DNA from 3 places in the Lactobacillus sp. ESL0259 genome. Region 3 is predicted to be linked to each of the others. Evidence: predicted binding sites of a transcription regulator. Region 3 holds the regulator's gene; each other region holds the start of a gene.
The links. The regulator HrcA, encoded in region 3, represses chaperone genes, less so after heat shock. The targets are predictions, from matches to a motif close to TTAGCACTCNNNNNNNNNGAGTGCTAA.
Positions count from the first base shown of each region.

Region 1: a site for HrcA is predicted at 3,534-3,560, ahead of groES (co-chaperone GroES). Genes of this name have one in related genera too.
Region 2: a site for HrcA is predicted at 3,583-3,609, ahead of F5ESL0259_RS08550 (ATP-dependent Clp protease ATP-binding subunit). Genes of this name have one in related genera too.

Region 1 is NZ_REHP01000009.1:13,879-19,261, forward strand. It holds gene F5ESL0259_RS05950 (DUF979 domain-containing protein) at 1-750, opposite strand, end outside; gene F5ESL0259_RS05955 (DUF969 domain-containing protein) at 759-1,427, opposite strand; gene groL (chaperonin GroEL) at 1,560-3,185, opposite strand; gene groES (co-chaperone GroES) at 3,205-3,489, opposite strand; gene F5ESL0259_RS05970 (redox-sensing transcriptional repressor Rex) at 3,650-4,285, opposite strand; gene F5ESL0259_RS05975 (ABC-F family ATP-binding cassette domain-containing protein) at 4,565-5,383, shown strand, end outside.
Region 2 is NZ_REHP01000011.1:122,945-128,327, forward strand. It holds gene F5ESL0259_RS08545 (branched-chain amino acid aminotransferase) at 121-1,143, opposite strand; gene F5ESL0259_RS08550 (ATP-dependent Clp protease ATP-binding subunit) at 1,450-3,546, opposite strand; gene F5ESL0259_RS08555 (ATP-binding cassette domain-containing protein) at 3,752-5,383, opposite strand, start outside.
Region 3 is NZ_REHP01000006.1:208,581-213,963, reverse strand. It holds gene infB (translation initiation factor IF-2) at 1-615, shown strand, start outside; gene F5ESL0259_RS04870 (ribosome-binding factor A) at 633-995, shown strand; gene truB (tRNA pseudouridine(55) synthase TruB) at 1,042-1,935, shown strand; gene ribF (riboflavin biosynthesis protein RibF) at 1,954-2,886, shown strand; gene hrcA (heat-inducible transcriptional repressor HrcA) at 3,021-4,070, shown strand; gene grpE (nucleotide exchange factor GrpE) at 4,083-4,676, shown strand; gene dnaK (molecular chaperone DnaK) at 4,695-5,383, shown strand, end outside.

The DNA of each region.
Region 1 (5,383 bases), on a different contig from region 3:
CCCTAAAGCTGCAACTACAACCGGTGAACCTCCTTGTGCCACAACAAAAGGGATGCCAATCCCAGCAGTAATAACTGCAAAGGCCGCAAACGCATTACCCATGATGGCTGTAAACAAAGCCATGGCAACACAATAGAGTGTAACTCCCAATAAATGGTTTCCAATAGGAAAAAGTCCAGAAATAGCTTTAGCAGTAACTTGTCCCACACCTGAAGCTGTAAACACTACACCCAGAGTAGCAAGCAGCTGTGGTAAGATTCCCGCTGACCCTACCGAACGCACCATTCTCTGAGTATCCTCATACACAACTTTCACATTTGCTTTTGTCAAAATTTGTGCGCAAATAAGTGAAACAATTGCTGCCACACCTATACCTACTTGGCCACCTAGATTAGTAAATTGGGCTATTAGTAAAGCTAAAACTGCCAGCAAGATACTTGGTAAGAAAATCCAGTTGCCAATACGTTTAACCGTTTGTTGAGCAACTTTTTCATCCAAATCTTTTATGTGACCTACGCGAACCTGTTTAAACAGAGATAATAAAGCAATATTTATTATAATTGCACCGTTAATTGCATTCGAAAGCCATTGCCCACAACAGAATAGTATTGCAAACAAAAACCAGAAAAGCCCGGTACCCCAACGCACAGGATTTGATTGATCACGCCAAGACTCAATTGCTGCAGCCAAGAAAAACAGCCCGATTAAGATATAGAACGCTAATAAAATATTATTGATTAAAGTATCCATTATTTCTCCTACTTCTCTTGCTGTTTGAGTAATTTTTGGTCAAACACATGATTGTAACCCACACATAAAATATAACTGATGATTGCAACTGGAAAAGTATATAAAACTATGCCACTAGGATCAACTGGGTGACCCAGCGATTTCATAGTACTTGCAATAAGTAGAACGCTTGAAGAAGCTACGAATAAATTTTGGGCAAAGAAATTACCAAAATTTTCTGTTGCAGCCGCCCTACCTTTGATTTGGTCTACTTCAAGAGGCGTCAATTCGCTATTAACCTTACCGGCCGCTTGTGCCATTGGATTAATCAAAGGAGCAATAAACTGGACGTGTCCTTGTAATGAAATGCCGAAAGCACCAGCAATTTCACGAATGGCTTGGTAAATATCGAAAATACGACCTGGCGTCAATTTTTTCATTTTTTTAATCAAATTAACAGCGGCCTGCTTTAAACCATGTCTTTCCAAAATGCCAATTGTTGGTAAAGTCAGGAAAAACAGGGAAACCATGCGGTTATCCATAAATCCTTTACCCAAAATTGCCAAAAACGAGACAAAATCAATTCCTGAAACTAAGGCTGTAATTAAAGCAGCGATAATAACAACGGCTATGGTATCAAGTCCCAGTGTAAAGCCAATCACTATAACTACAATACCTAGTAAACTTAAATATTCCACTAATATTCCTTCCTATGTAATGGCAGCAATTACTTATCAAATTCTGTAAGCAAAATTTCAAAGCAAAAAATCCTACCAGCAAGCCCCACAGGATTGCTAGTAGGATTTATTAATTAACTAATAAAAACTAAATTACATCACACCTGGATTGCCAGCACCTGCATTTGGATCAGCGGCAGGTTTATCTTCTGGTATTTCGGCAACAACGGCTTCAGTAGTCAATAACAAGGCAGCAATAGACGCAGCATTTTGTAAAGCAGTACGGGTTACCTTAGTTGGGTCGATAATTCCGGCTTCAACCATGTTTTCCCATTTACCGTTGGCTGCATTGTACCCAACTTCATTTTCTTGACCTTCAAGCTTATTCAAGATAACTGAACCATCTTCACCAGCATTTTCAGCAATTTGACGAACTGGAGCAGTCAAAGCTTCTAAGACAATGTTAATACCTGTTTGTTCATCAGCATTGTCACCTTTAAGGTCCTTAACAGCGTCCTTAACATCTACTAAAGCAGTACCACCACCAGCAACATAGCCTTCATCAACGGCTGCACGAGTGGAGTTCAAAGCATCTTCAATGCGGTATCTGCGCTCTTTTAATTCAGTTTCCGTAGCAGCACCAACATGAATAACAGCAACGCCACCAGTTAATTTAGCCAGACGCTCTTGTAATTTCTTCTTGTCAAAGTCAGAAGTAGTTTCTGCAATTTGCTTTCTAATTGAGTCCTCACGGTCTTTAATTGCTTCATCTGAACCTGAACCATCAACAATAGTAGTTGAGTCCTTAGTTACAGTAATCCGGCGAGCTTGACCTAGTTGGTCAAGCTTAGTGTCCTTTAATTCGAGCCCTAAGTCCTCAGTAATTACTGTACCACCAGTTAAAGCGGCAATATCTTGCAGTTGTTCTTTACGACGGTCGCCAAAGCCAGGAGCCTTAACAGCAACAACATTGAATGTACCACGAATCTTGTTCAAAACTAATGTTGGCAAAGCTTCACCAGAAACATCATCGGCAATGATTAAAAGTGATTTGCCTTGTTGCACAATTTCTTGTAACAATGGCAAGATGTCTTGAATGTTAGAAATCTTCTTATCAGTAATTAAAATATATGGATTGTCAAGATCAGCTTCCATCTTGTCATTATCAGTTACCATGTATTGTGACAGGTAACCACGGTCAAATTGCATACCTTCAACTACTGATAATTCAGTTTCAATACCACGTGAGTCTTCAATAGTGATAACACCATCATTACCAACTTTTTCCATTGCGTCAGCGATTAAATCACCAACTTCTTTTGAAGCTGAAGAAACTGAAGCAACTTGAGCAATTTGGTCTTTTGAAGAAACAGTGTGACTAATCTTGTGTAATTCATTTACTACAGCTTTTGTGGCTTTTTCAATACCGCGACGAACACCAACAGGGTTAGCACCAGCAGTAACATTCTTCATACCTTCACGAATAATTGCTTGGGTTAAAACAACCGCAGTAGTAGTACCATCACCGGCAATATCATTGGTCTTTTGTGCTGCTTCTGCAACTAACTTAGCACCCATATTCTCATAGTGGTCTTTTAATTCAATTGCCTTGGCAATTGTCACACCATCGTTAGTAATGTCTGGGTTGCCGTAAGATTGCTCCAAGACAACGTTTCTACCCTTAGGACCAATAGTAGCCTTAACAGTATCAGCTAATTTGTCAACGCCCTTTAACAGGGAACGTCTTGCTTTTTCTGAAAATTTAATTTCTTTTGCCATATTTTTATACGCTCCTTAATTACTTAACAATTGCTAAAATATCTTTTTCGTGAAGGACTAAATATTTTTGACCATCGTATTTAACATCTGTACCAGAATACTTGTCGTATAAAACAACGTCGCCTTCCTTAACAGTCATAGGTATTTTGTTGCCATTTTCAGCAAAGTTACCTTCACCAACAGCAACTACTTCACCTTCTGTCGGCTTTTGTTTAGCATTAGAAGCCAGGACGATTCCGCCTACAGTCTTTTCTTCTTCTTCTTTAACTTTTACGATCACGCGATCACCAATTGGTTGTAACACGTTTGTCCCTCCTAAAATTAAATTTTAATCTCTTTTATGTGCCATTAGCACTCCTATTTGTCAAGTGCTAACTTACATTTATGATAATAACCCCTTTTATGAAAAAATGCAAGAAAAAATTAGCACTTTGAGTAAAAAAGTGCTAATTTGCTTTTTAAAACTATTTTTTCTTATCCGAATCAAGAAAGTAAATAAGTGTCTGCAACTCAGTAGCCAAATCAACGTTTTGAATTCTAATGCCACTTGGTGCAGATAAACGAATTGGGGTGAAATTCATGATTCCCTTAATTCCAGCTTCTACCATATCATCAGCAGTTTTCTGAGCAGCCGCAGATGGCACCGTTAAAATCGCAATAGAAATTTGTTGGTCACTAAGCTGCTTTTTAAGTTCACTCATATCATAGACAGGCACACCGCTTAGAATTCTGCCGGTAATTTTCTCATCAATATCAAAAGCACAAGAAATGCGAATATTATTTGAGCGTTTAAAATTGTAATTTAATAAAGCATGACCCAAGTTACCTACGCCAACCAAAGCAACATTTGTTAAAGTGTCTTGGTTTAAAATCTTTTTAAAAAAAGAAAGTAAACTTTTTACATCGTAGCCATAACCCCTTTTGCCCAAAGCGCCGAAATAAGAAAAATCACGTCTGATTGAAGCACTGTCTACCTGGACAGCTTCAGACAATTCAGTCGAAGAAACTTTTTCTTTGCCAGCCTCATTTAAGATAATAAGATAACGGTAATATAACGGCAACCTTTTAGCCGTTGCCGTTGGTATTTTGATTTTTTCCATTTAAGAAGCCTCCAACTTAATTAAGTAACCATAATTCGTTCTTGTGAATTTCTCAGCAATCAATTCTATTTTACCTATAAATTTACGTCATTTGCAAACATTTTTTTCACAATCTTTTAAATTTTAGCATAATGGTAACAGGCTTGATAATAGAAACTGGTATTTTTATTCATTCACGCTTAAAAAGCTGTATTTTTGCTCTTTTTCTTTCATATATCCATCAAACTCTCACACAAGAATTTCACTACGTATGCTAAAATGGTTTTTAGGTGAAAAATTATGATAATTGCACAAGGACACGATTTAGAAAAACAATTTGGTGCCAACACATTATTTAAAAATGTCAATTTTTCAATTGACGCAAATGCCAGAATAGGTCTGATTGGACCTAACGGGGTTGGTAAAACAACCCTGCTTAAGATTATGACTGGCGAGGAAGAAGCCACACATGGTGACTTCACCATCAATAAAAACATAGATGTCGGCTACATTGCCCAAGAAAATGGCTTAAATGAAAGTAAAACAATTTGGGAAGAAATGTTGTCTGTTTTTACTTCATTAATTAATATGAGCAAAAAAATCACAAGTTTACAGCAAGACATCGCTGCTAACCCTAAAAAAAGTGATTTGTTAAAACAGTATGACCAGCTGCAATTCAACTTTGAGCAGCAAGGAGGGTACACCTACCAGGCTGATATCAAAAGTATTTTGAATGGCTTTAACTTTCCCGAAGAAACTTGGTCCAAAAAAATCGCAAGTCTTTCTGGAGGAGAAAAGACCAGACTTTCATTTGTTAAATTGCTACTGCGCAAACCTGCTCTGCTATTACTTGATGAGCCTACCAACTACCTTGATTTAGACACTCTGGACTGGCTGGAAAGTTATCTTAAAAACTATTCTGGTGCTATTTTAGTTGTTTCCCATGACCAGTATTTCTTAGATAATTTAGCCACACAGATTTTTGAATTGCAATTTGGCAAATTAACCGTTTTTAAGGGTAATTATTCCGCTTATGTTGCTGAACGGCAGCTGCGTGATCGACAGCAAGAAGAAGCGTATGAAAAGCAGCAAGAGCAAATCAAAAAAGACGAAGAATTT
Region 2 (5,383 bases), on a different contig from region 3:
CACTGAGTCGTAAAATGATATGACCCCCAAATTTAGGAGTCATATCAAAACTCAATGCTTTTTTGTTGGTTTGGGAAGAGATAATTTTTTCCCAGACTCTTATGTTCCCGATATTTAAACTTATTCTACTGTTTGGACCCAACCCTCTGGGCCTTTTTTATTACCATACTGAATATCAACTAATTCATTATAAAGCTTAGTCGTTACCGGTCCAGTTTCTGTTTCACTGTAGATAACGTGCTTCTCACCCTTATAGGTAATTGAACCTACGGGGGAAATTACAGCAGCTGTACCCATAGCACCAGCTTCTTTCATGTTGAACGCTTCTTCCAAAGTGATTTGACGTTCAACCGGGTTTAGGCCTTGCCACTTAGCGACTTCCAAAAGTGAGCGCTTAGTAATAGAAACCAAAATCGATTGTGATTTTGGTGTGACAAATTGACCTTCTTGGGTAATGCCGTAGAAGTTAGCACCACCAAATTCATCAATATATTTATGTTCACGTGGATCCAAGTAAAGACAATCGGCAAAGCCGTTCTTGTGTGCTTCAACGGACGGAAGCAAGCTGCTGGCATAGTTACCTGATGTCTTTGCTTGACCAGTACCGGCATATGCGGCACGGTCGTATTCACTAACAATGTAATCTGCAGGGTTCAATCCTTTAATATATGCACCAACTGGAACCGCAAAAATGCGGAAAGTATATTCGCTGGCTGCTTCAACACCTAAAACTTTTGATGTTCCCACCATAAGTGGCCGTAAATACAGGGTCGCACCACTGTCATATGGTGGTACAAACTCTTCGTTAGCCTTAACAACTTGCTTTACTGCAGCAACAAACCTATCTTCAGGGAAAGGCGGCATGGCTAACCGCTTTGCTGAAAGGGTAAAGCGGTGTGCATTTTGATCAGGTCTAAACAGGTTGATTTTACCGTCTTTTCTACGATAGGCCTTTAAGCCCTCAAAAATCTCCTGACCATAGTGCAGGACTTCTGCACCTTCAGAAAATGTCATGGTTGAATCTTCAGTCAGTTTTCCTTCCTGCCATTCACCATCTTTATATTTTGCCTCATAGCGATAAGGCAGATCTCGATACTTAAATCCCAGATTTTTCCAATCTAGGTCTTCTACTCGTTGTTTCATTTGAACTGTCCCCTATAAAAAACTACATAAGCTAAAAATTTCTCTTTAGCTTTTAATATTAATTTAATTGTTAACTAATTTAAACTAATTTCTTTTTATTGTCAATAGTTAAACTGCTCTATTCCCCAATAAAATAATTTTAATTTCTAGTAATAAAACAAAAGCATACTTTTGTATGTGCATGTAGTTTCACGTGAAACGAATATATTTAAAAAAAGAGCCATCCCTTCATTGCAATATGACTCCCCAATTTATCTTAATTTCAGGGCTTACATCACTTTCATAGGATGACTCTCATTTTTAAAATTAGTCTTGCTTTGCACTATCTTTAGTTTCAGTATCAGTTTTTGCCGAAATGTCCAAAATTGCGGCATCATTTAGGTAAACATGTTTATCATCTGCTGTAAACTTAACTGTCTTTGTGTCAGGCTCCTTCATTAATAATTTGGCAATTGGCGTTTCTAAATCTTGTTCAACGACTCTACGTAGAGGTCTTGCACCAAATTTCTTATCATAGCCCTTGGCTGCTAAGTAGGCTTTAGCTTCATCAGAGACTTCAACCTTAACACCTTTTTTAGCCAAAACATGTGCCATTTTATTCAAATAGATATCAATGATCTTATTCATATCATCTTTGGTCAATGAATTAAACGGAACAATAGCATCAAGTCTATTCAAAAATTCTGGTCTGAAGTAGGTCTCAAGAGCTTTAATCAATTTATCATGATCAACTTTGCCGTCTTTTAATAATTGGTCAGAGTAGCCTGCATTAGAAGTCATGATTAAAATTGTGTCCTTAAAGGAAACTGTTCTGCCCTGAGCATCAGTTAAGCGCCCATCGTCCATGATCTGAAGCAAGGCATTAAATACTTGTGGGTTAGCTTTTTCAATTTCATCAAACAAAATCAAACTGTATGGTTGATGACGAACTTTTTCAGTTAATTGGCCACCTTCACCATAACCAACATAACCAGGTGCCGAACCAATCAATTTATTAACCGCCATCTGATCTTGATATTCAGACATATCCAGTCTGATAAGATGATTTTCACCACCAAATAGTTGAATGGCTAATTGTTTAGCTAATTCCGTCTTACCTACGCCAGTAGGACCAGTTAGCAAGAACGTACCAGTAGGACGATCATTGTCTTTGAAAACTTGTTTACGGGCAATCGCATCTGTAATAACGTCAACAGCATTATCCTGATCAATAACTACTTTCTTTAATTTCTCTGCCAGATCAAGATTCTTTTGTCCTGCACTTGCATGCAACTCACTCATTGGAATCTTAGTCTTAGCTTCGATTAAAGCGTAGATATCTTCATCAGTAACATGTGGAGTGGCAGCGTCATCCACGTGATTAGCCTTATCACGCAAGTCTTCGACTTGTTTTTTCAACTCGTTTGCTCTACTATAATCTTCTTTTTTGACAGCTGCTTCTTTTTCACTTTCTAGCTTGTTAATCCGTTTCTTTAAAGTTGCTTCATCGCTGGGAATTGTATCAAGGCCCTTTTTAGCACCTGCCTCATCCATTAAGTCAATGGCCTTGTCAGGTAAATAACGTCCCTGAATATAACGTTGCGACAATTCAACTGCGAGTTTCAAAGCACTGTCATTATATTTTACGTGATGGAAAGACTCATATTTATCTTTTAATCCTTCCAGGATTTTAACGGTAACTTCAGCTGATGGTTCAGGAACCTGTACCGGTTGGAATCTACGTGCTAGTGCCGCATCATTTTCAATTCTACGGTACTCACTTGTAGTCGTTGCACCAATTAAGTTTAAATCGCCACTAGCTAAAGCCGGTTTTAAAATATTAGCGGCATCACCGTTATTATTTTCAGAATCAGTAGAACCCGCACCAACTATATTATGCAATTCATCAATGAACAAGATAATATTCGGATTCTTTTTTGCTTCGTCAATCACTTTCTTAAGGCGCTCTTCAAAACTGCCACGCAAGCTTGATCCGGCAACCATATCATTAATATTAATTGCAATAATATGCTTGTCCTTCATTTTATCAGGAACATCGCCTGCAGCAATCTTTTGTGCCAAGCCCTCTACAATGGCTGTTTTACCAACCCCGGCAGGTCCAATTAATACTGGATTATTCTTCTTGCGCCGACTTAAAATTTCAATTACTTCCTGAATTTGTTCATCACGCCCAATTACAGGATCGTACTTATTCTTCTTAGCTTGTTCAACCAGATCAATACCGATTGGTTTTTGACCTTGTTTTTGTCCCATTTGTCCACCTTGATTCAAATCTTGCGGAGAAATATTCATACTACTGGAGTAATGAATAGGAATAGCACCACCATTGTCGTTAGTATTGTTAAAGAATGAATTGTTTAATTCGTTAAATAAATCGTCAAAATCGTTATCAAAATATGCCATATGCAAACACCCCTTTGATAGGTTATAAATTTGTAATTAGCACTCGATGAGTCCGACTGCTAATTACTTACATATAATATTATAGCAGGTTATCCACAGAAAGCAATAACAATGACTATTTTTTCCACAGATTTTCCGTTTTTTCCACAAAAGAAAAAAGCCTTGCTATAAAAGTACTAATGCTTTTTTTAAAGACTTTTCACTGCTATTTTTGATACAATTTAAATTGTTTTCGCAAATATTTACCTGTTAAACTATTAGACTTTTGCGAGATATCCACAGGTGTGCCACTTGCAATAATTTTTCCGCCTTGCAGCCCACCTTTTAGACCCATATCAATCATATAATCACTGTTAGCCATAATATCTAAATCGTGTGTGATTGTAATAATAGTTCCTTTTTGGTCAAGTAATCTTTGAAAAACATGCAAAAGAGTTCTGACATCTTGTGGATGTAAACCAACGGTCGGTTCATCAAAAACAAATAATGTTCCTTTTTGTCTTTGGTGGATATGACTGGTTAGTTTCAAGCGCTGCGCTTCTCCTCCTGATAAAGCTGGAGTAGATTCTCCCAAATGTAAATATCCTAGACCCATGTCATGCAAAGTTGTAATTGTTTTATTGATTTTTGGTTCATTTTTAAAAAGTTCTTTGTCCAGCGCATCATCAACGGAATAATCTAAGACTTCCGCAATACTTAAGTTATGCCATTTTACCTGTAAAACAGCTTGATTAAAACGGTGACCACCACATACAGAGCACGTTTCAACCATGTCTGGTAGATATTGGATGTCAAGTGAAATTACACCGGTTCCGTTACATGCCGGACAGGCACCCTCTTTGTTATTGTAAGAAAAATGAGACTCACGATATTTTAATTTTTTTGCTAATGGCTGTTTAGCAAAGAGTTTACGCAAATTATCCATAATATCAGTATAAGTTGCAACAGTCGAACGTTGATTTTTACCAACAGGTGTAGAGTCAACACTAATTACATTTTTAATAGCATCATTTTTTAAATTTTTTACCCAATCAGGACCATTTTTAAGATTTTTTTGTGCTTTAAGTGCAGGAATGAGGGAATCGAGAATTAGGGTAGTCTTACCAGCGCCAGAAAAGCCGGTAACGGAAGTTAAGCGATTGAGTGGAATTTGCGCGTGAATATTCTTTAAATTAAAACGTTCAGTAACATCAAATTCAACCTTACCGTGTTTAAAAATTTGGTCAGCTTTTGCCCTGTGACGAACTAGGAGTGGTGCCTTACCAGTTAAGTAAGGACCAATTAGAGACTGTTCACTTTGCTCGATCTCACTAGGTATTCCCTGGGAAATAATCTCACCACCCCGGCTGCCTGAACCAGGACCAATTTCAATTACCCAATCGGCTGCCTTAATGATTGCAGTTTCATGATCAACTACAACTAAAGAGTTTCCTTGATTAACCAGTTCATGAAATATATCAATCAGTCCAGCCACATTATCAGGGTGCAAACCAACAGATGGTTCATCTAAAACGTAAAGCACCCCAGTGGTTTCCGTACGCAAAGTTCTACCAAGCTGAATTCGTTGCAGTTCCCCCGTAGACAGACTGGCAGCCTGTCTATCTAAGCTCAGATAGTCTAAGCCTAATTTTAGCAGGGGCTTGACTTGATGCATCAATTCACCAGTTAAATTTTCCGCCAATTCCTGCATATCTTGCGGCAGGGAAGCTAAAATCTCACTCATATAGTGGCTCAGTTCACCCAAAGTTAATTGTTCAGCTGCTACAATACTTTTTCCAGCAACTAACTGCTGCCAGCGACTTGGATCAATGCGATAGCCTTGGCAGCGGGGACAGGT
Region 3 (5,383 bases):
AACATGAAGGAAGTAAATGTTGTCTTAAAAGCGGATGTTCAAGGTTCTGTAGAGGCTTTACAGCAGTCACTTGAAAAGATAGAAGTTGAAGGTGTGCGTGTAAACATCATTCATGCTGGAGTTGGTGCTGTAAATGAATCAGATGTTACCTTGGCTGGCGCTTCGAATGCATTCATAATTGGCTTTAATGTTCGTCCAACAGCTACCGCAAAGTCACAAGCTGAAACAGATGGTGTAGATATTCGTCTGTATAGCATCATATACAAGGCTATTGACGATGTTAAAGCAGCGATGAAGGGTATGCTTGAACCAACTTATGAAGATAAGGTTGTGGGCAATTTGACTGTACGGGAAACTTGGAAGGTTTCAAAGATAGGAACAATTGCTGGTGCCTTTGTCGATTCTGGTTATGTTTCAAAAGATTCTGAAATCAATTTGATTCGTGACGGTGTTGTAATATATACTGGAAAAGTGGCATCACTTAAAAGATTTAAAGATGATGCTAAAATGGTTAAACAAGGGTTTGACTGTGGTTTAACAATTGAGGGCTACAATGATATCAAAATTGGTGATGAAATGGAAGCCGTTGAAAAGCAAGAAGTCAAACCAGAGTAATTAACTGGGAGGAAAGTATGAAACACAGAATTGGTCGTGTTGAAGGAGAAATCCTCCGTGAATTAACGAAAATTTTGCGCAAAAATATTCGTGATCCACGTGTTAATGACGTTACTATTACAGCAGTTGAATGCACTAATGATCTCTCGTATGCTACTGTTTACTACAGTATTCTTTCAGAAGATGCTAAAAAGGAAGAAGAGGCTGCAGCTGGTTTAAATAAGGCAAAGGGCATGATGCGGCATTTGTTGGGTCAAGTCTTAACTGTCTACAAAGTTCCTGAATTAATATTTAAACGAGATAATTCAGTTAAATACGGTAGCAAAATTGATCGGTTAATTGCTGAAGTTAAAAAGCAGGATGAAAATCGAAATAATTAATAAAAGCGCTGTTAGGCGCTTTTTTCATGGTTAAGGTACGGGAAAAATGTTAAATGGTATATTGGTGATAGACAAAGAAAAAGGCATGACGAGTGCTGATGTTGTCTATCAATTACGCAAAGTCTTGCACATTAAGAAAATAGGTCATGCTGGTACTCTTGATCCTGATGTTACAGGTGTTTTACCAGTCGCAATAGGACAGGCTACTAAATTAATTGAGTTAATGCATACTCAAAATAAAAGATATATCGGCCAGGGAATACTTGGTTTTGCCACCGATAGTTGCGATATTAGCGGCAAAATAACAGCTAGCAAAAAGATCACGAATAAAGTCAAATCAACTGAGATAAAAGATGCAATGCAAGAATTTGTGGGACAAATTGAACAGGTGCCGCCGATCTATTCTGCTGTGAGGGTTAACGGTAGGCATTTATATGAATATGCACGAGCTGGCATTGAGGTAGAACGACCTAAAAGGCAAGTTAAAATTTTTGCTTATAATCTTGTAAATGAACCTATCTTTGATAAAGAAAAAGGTCAAGAAATGTTTGACTTTGAAATCGAATGTAGTAAAGGAACCTACGTTCGATCTTTAATAAATGATTTAGGTACCCAACTGAAAATACCAGCAGTAATGAAAAGTTTGCGCCGCATATCTAGTTCAGGTTTTGATATTAGTCAGTCTGTAAAACTTTCTGAAATTACCGAAGATCCTAAATTAATTGATCAAATTATTCAACCAATTGATTCTTTTTTTAGGAATTACGTGCAAATGGATCTTGATGATAAATTATGGTCTAAAGTTAAAAATGGTGCAGCTATTTCTTTGAAAACGAATGCAAAAAAGGTGGCATTACGTTACAATAATAAAGTTAAGGCAATATATCGCAAAGATGGTACCATTTATCGCCCTTATTTAATGCTTTTACAAAATGAATAGGTGAATGAAGGTCTTATTATGGAAATTATCCATTTAACATACCCCTTTAAGGAAAACATAATTCCCCAAAATATTATTCTTGCTTTAGGTTTCTTCGATGGAGTTCATCGCGGACATCAAGAATTAATCAAAATTGCAAAAGAAAAGGCAACGCAAAAACATTTGCCACTAGTGGTAATGACGTTTGATCGTCATCCGAAAGAAGTCTATCAAAATAAAAAAGTTACTTACATAGATACGCTTGCAGAAAAAGCCTACAAGATGCAAAAACTCAAAGTTGATTATTTGCTGGTGATGCATTTTAATGAAGCATTTAGTAAACTTACGGCTCAGGAATTTGTTGATAATATAATAGTTAAATTACACGCAGACACTGTCGTAGCTGGTTTTGACTACACCTATGGTCCTAAAGATACTGCTAATATGAAAAATTTCCCTAAGTTTGCTAAGGGAAGGTTCAATATAATTAATGTCCCTAAGCAGTCTTATGATGGTCAAAAAATTGGTTCTACGGAAATCAAAAAAGCGATAACTAGCGGAAATATGGAATTAGCCGCTAAGTTGTTAGGCTTTCCCTATGTTATGTCAGGCTACGTAGGTCACGGTTTGCGCAATGGTCATAAACTCGGTTTTCCTACAGCTAATTTGGTTTGGACTGATGACAAGGCTGTTCCTAAAATTGGCGTATATGCGACTAAAACTAAGATTTGTGGTAAGTGGTATGACTCAATGACAAGTGTAGGCTATAATGTGACTATCAATCAAGGGAAAAAGCTTTATATTGAGTCAAACTTATTTGGCTTTGATCAGGAAGCCTATGATGAGGAAATGGTAATTAAATGGTATAAGTATACCCGTGGTGAAATTAAATTTGCCAATTTAAAAGAGCTAACACAACAAATGAGTCAAGACGAGGCTGAAATTAAAAATTATTTTGCTGCGATGAATTAATTAATGATACTGAAAAAACGATTGACGTTTTTAAGAAAAAAGTTAGCACTCAACTTGACATTCTGCTAAAAGCTAGTATCATATAAATTGTTAGCACCTAATCAGATTGAGTGCTAAAAGTGAGGGCGATATTTATGTTGACCGAACGTCAAGAATTAATTTTAAAAACAATTATCAATGATTTTACGCAGACACATGATCCTGTTGGGTCGAAAACTGTTATGAATCAACTGCCTATTAAGGTTTCAAGTGCTACTATTCGTAACGAAATGGCTGTTTTAGAAGATAAGGGTTTGATTGAGAAAACTCATTTGTCTAGTGGCCGCGTGCCTTCAACTGAAGGCTACCGCTACTATCTTGACAATTTAGTTGAACCTTTAAAAATTTCATCTTCTGTATACAAGCGAATCATTAGTCAGCTTGATCAACCGTTTCATCAGGTTAACGACATCGTTCAGGCAGCTGTCAAAATTTTATCGGATCTAACCAATTACACAGCATTTGCGGAAGGTCCTGAAAATAGTGAATTAACTATTACTGGTTTTCGTATCGTGCCATTGTTTAACAGACAGATTATGGCTGTCTTAGGAACTAGTGATGGTGACGTTCATGACCAGGTTTATACTTTACCTTATAATGTTAATGGTGATGAAATTGAACAGGCTGTGCGCATGATTAACGATCAGCTGGTGGGCAAAACTTTAGATCAAGTTACTCCAGACTATCTTAAAAAGACTTTGGGCAATAAACTTAAAGTTGCTCATGTCTCTGAACTGATTAATTTGGTCGAGGATGTTATTAACGATGCTGCCAGTGAGCAAACCTATGTTGATGGCCAGATTAACCTGCTTAACAACATTTCTCTGGACGATATTTCAAACTTAAGATCGCTCTATGAAATGATTGAGCATAATGATTTGATTTCCAGTATTTTGGACAATAGGCAAAATTTGAAAAGCGACAGGTATCCGGTTCGAGTTAGTTTAGGATCCGAATTATCAAATGATTTGTTAAAGGATTACAGTCTGCTTACGGCAGAGTACAGCGTTGGCTCTCATGGAAAGGGCATAATTGCTTTACTTGGCCCTGATAATATGCCGTATTCTCAGGTGATTGGATTACTCGAGTATTTCAGAAACGAACTATCTAAAAAATTACTTGATTATTATGGTAGATTCAAATAAAGGAGGTTAGCCGTGAGTAAAGAAGAAAATAATAGTAAAAACTCAAAAAAAGAGCCAAAAAAAGATGAGCATAAAAAGTCAAAGACAGAAGTAGAAAATTCTAAGACTAAGGCTAACGAAGAAAAGAAACCAGAGTCTTTGGAAAGTAAATTGCAGCGTAATTTGACTCAATTGCAAAAAGAAAAAGACGATCTGGAAGATAAGTATTTGCGCAGTCAAGCTGAGATGCAAAATATGCAAAATCGCTACAATAAAGAAAGAGCGCAGCTTATCAAATATGAGTCTCAATCCTTAGCTAAAGATGTTTTGCCAGCGATGGATAATTTAGAAAGAGCTTTAGCTACTAAAGTCGATGACGAAGCATCAAAACAGCTTAAAAAAGGTGTCCAGATGACACTTGATTCACTGGTTAAAGCGATGAAAGATCACGGTATCAGTGAAATTATAGCTGAAGGTGTCAAATTTGATCCCAATTTACACCAAGCTGTTCAAACCGTTGCAGCTGAAAATGATGATCAAAAAGATCATGTTGTACGAGTTTTACAAAAGGGATACTTGTACAAAGATCGTACTTTAAGACCAGCTATGGTTGTTGTAGCACAATAATTGAAAGGAAGCATATCAATGTCAAAAGTTATCGGAATTGACCTCGGAACTACTAACTCAGCAGTTGCCGTTTTGGAGGGTAAAGAACCCAAAATTATTACTAACCCAGAAGGAAATCGCACTACCCCTTCAGTAGTTGCTTTTAAAGATGGAGAAATCCAAGTTGGTGAAGTTGCCAAAAGACAAGCAATTACCAATCCCAATACTATTTCTTCTATTAAGCGTCATATGGGCGAAACTGATTACAAGGTCAAAATTGGTGATAAAGCTTATACACCACAGGAAATTTCAGCAATGATCTTGCAGTATATCAAGAAATTCTCTGAAGATTATTTGGGCGAGAAAGTAACCGATGCTGTTATTACTGTACCTGCATACTTTAATGACGCTCAGCGTCAAGCTACCAAGGATGCTGGTAAAATAGCTGGTTTAGATGTTAAGAGAATTATTAATGAACCTACTGCATCTTCACTTGCATATGGTTTGGACAAGGACGCAGAAGATGAAAAAGTCTTAGTTTACGACCTCGGCGGTGGTACTTTCGATGTTTCAGTTTTGCAATTAGGTGATGGTGTTTTCCAAGTACTGTCAACTAATGGTGACACGCACCTGGGTGGTGATGATTTTGATAACAAGATCATTGACTGGTTAGTTAACAACTTCAAAGATGAAAACGGAGTTGACTTAACTAAAGACAAGATGGCCAT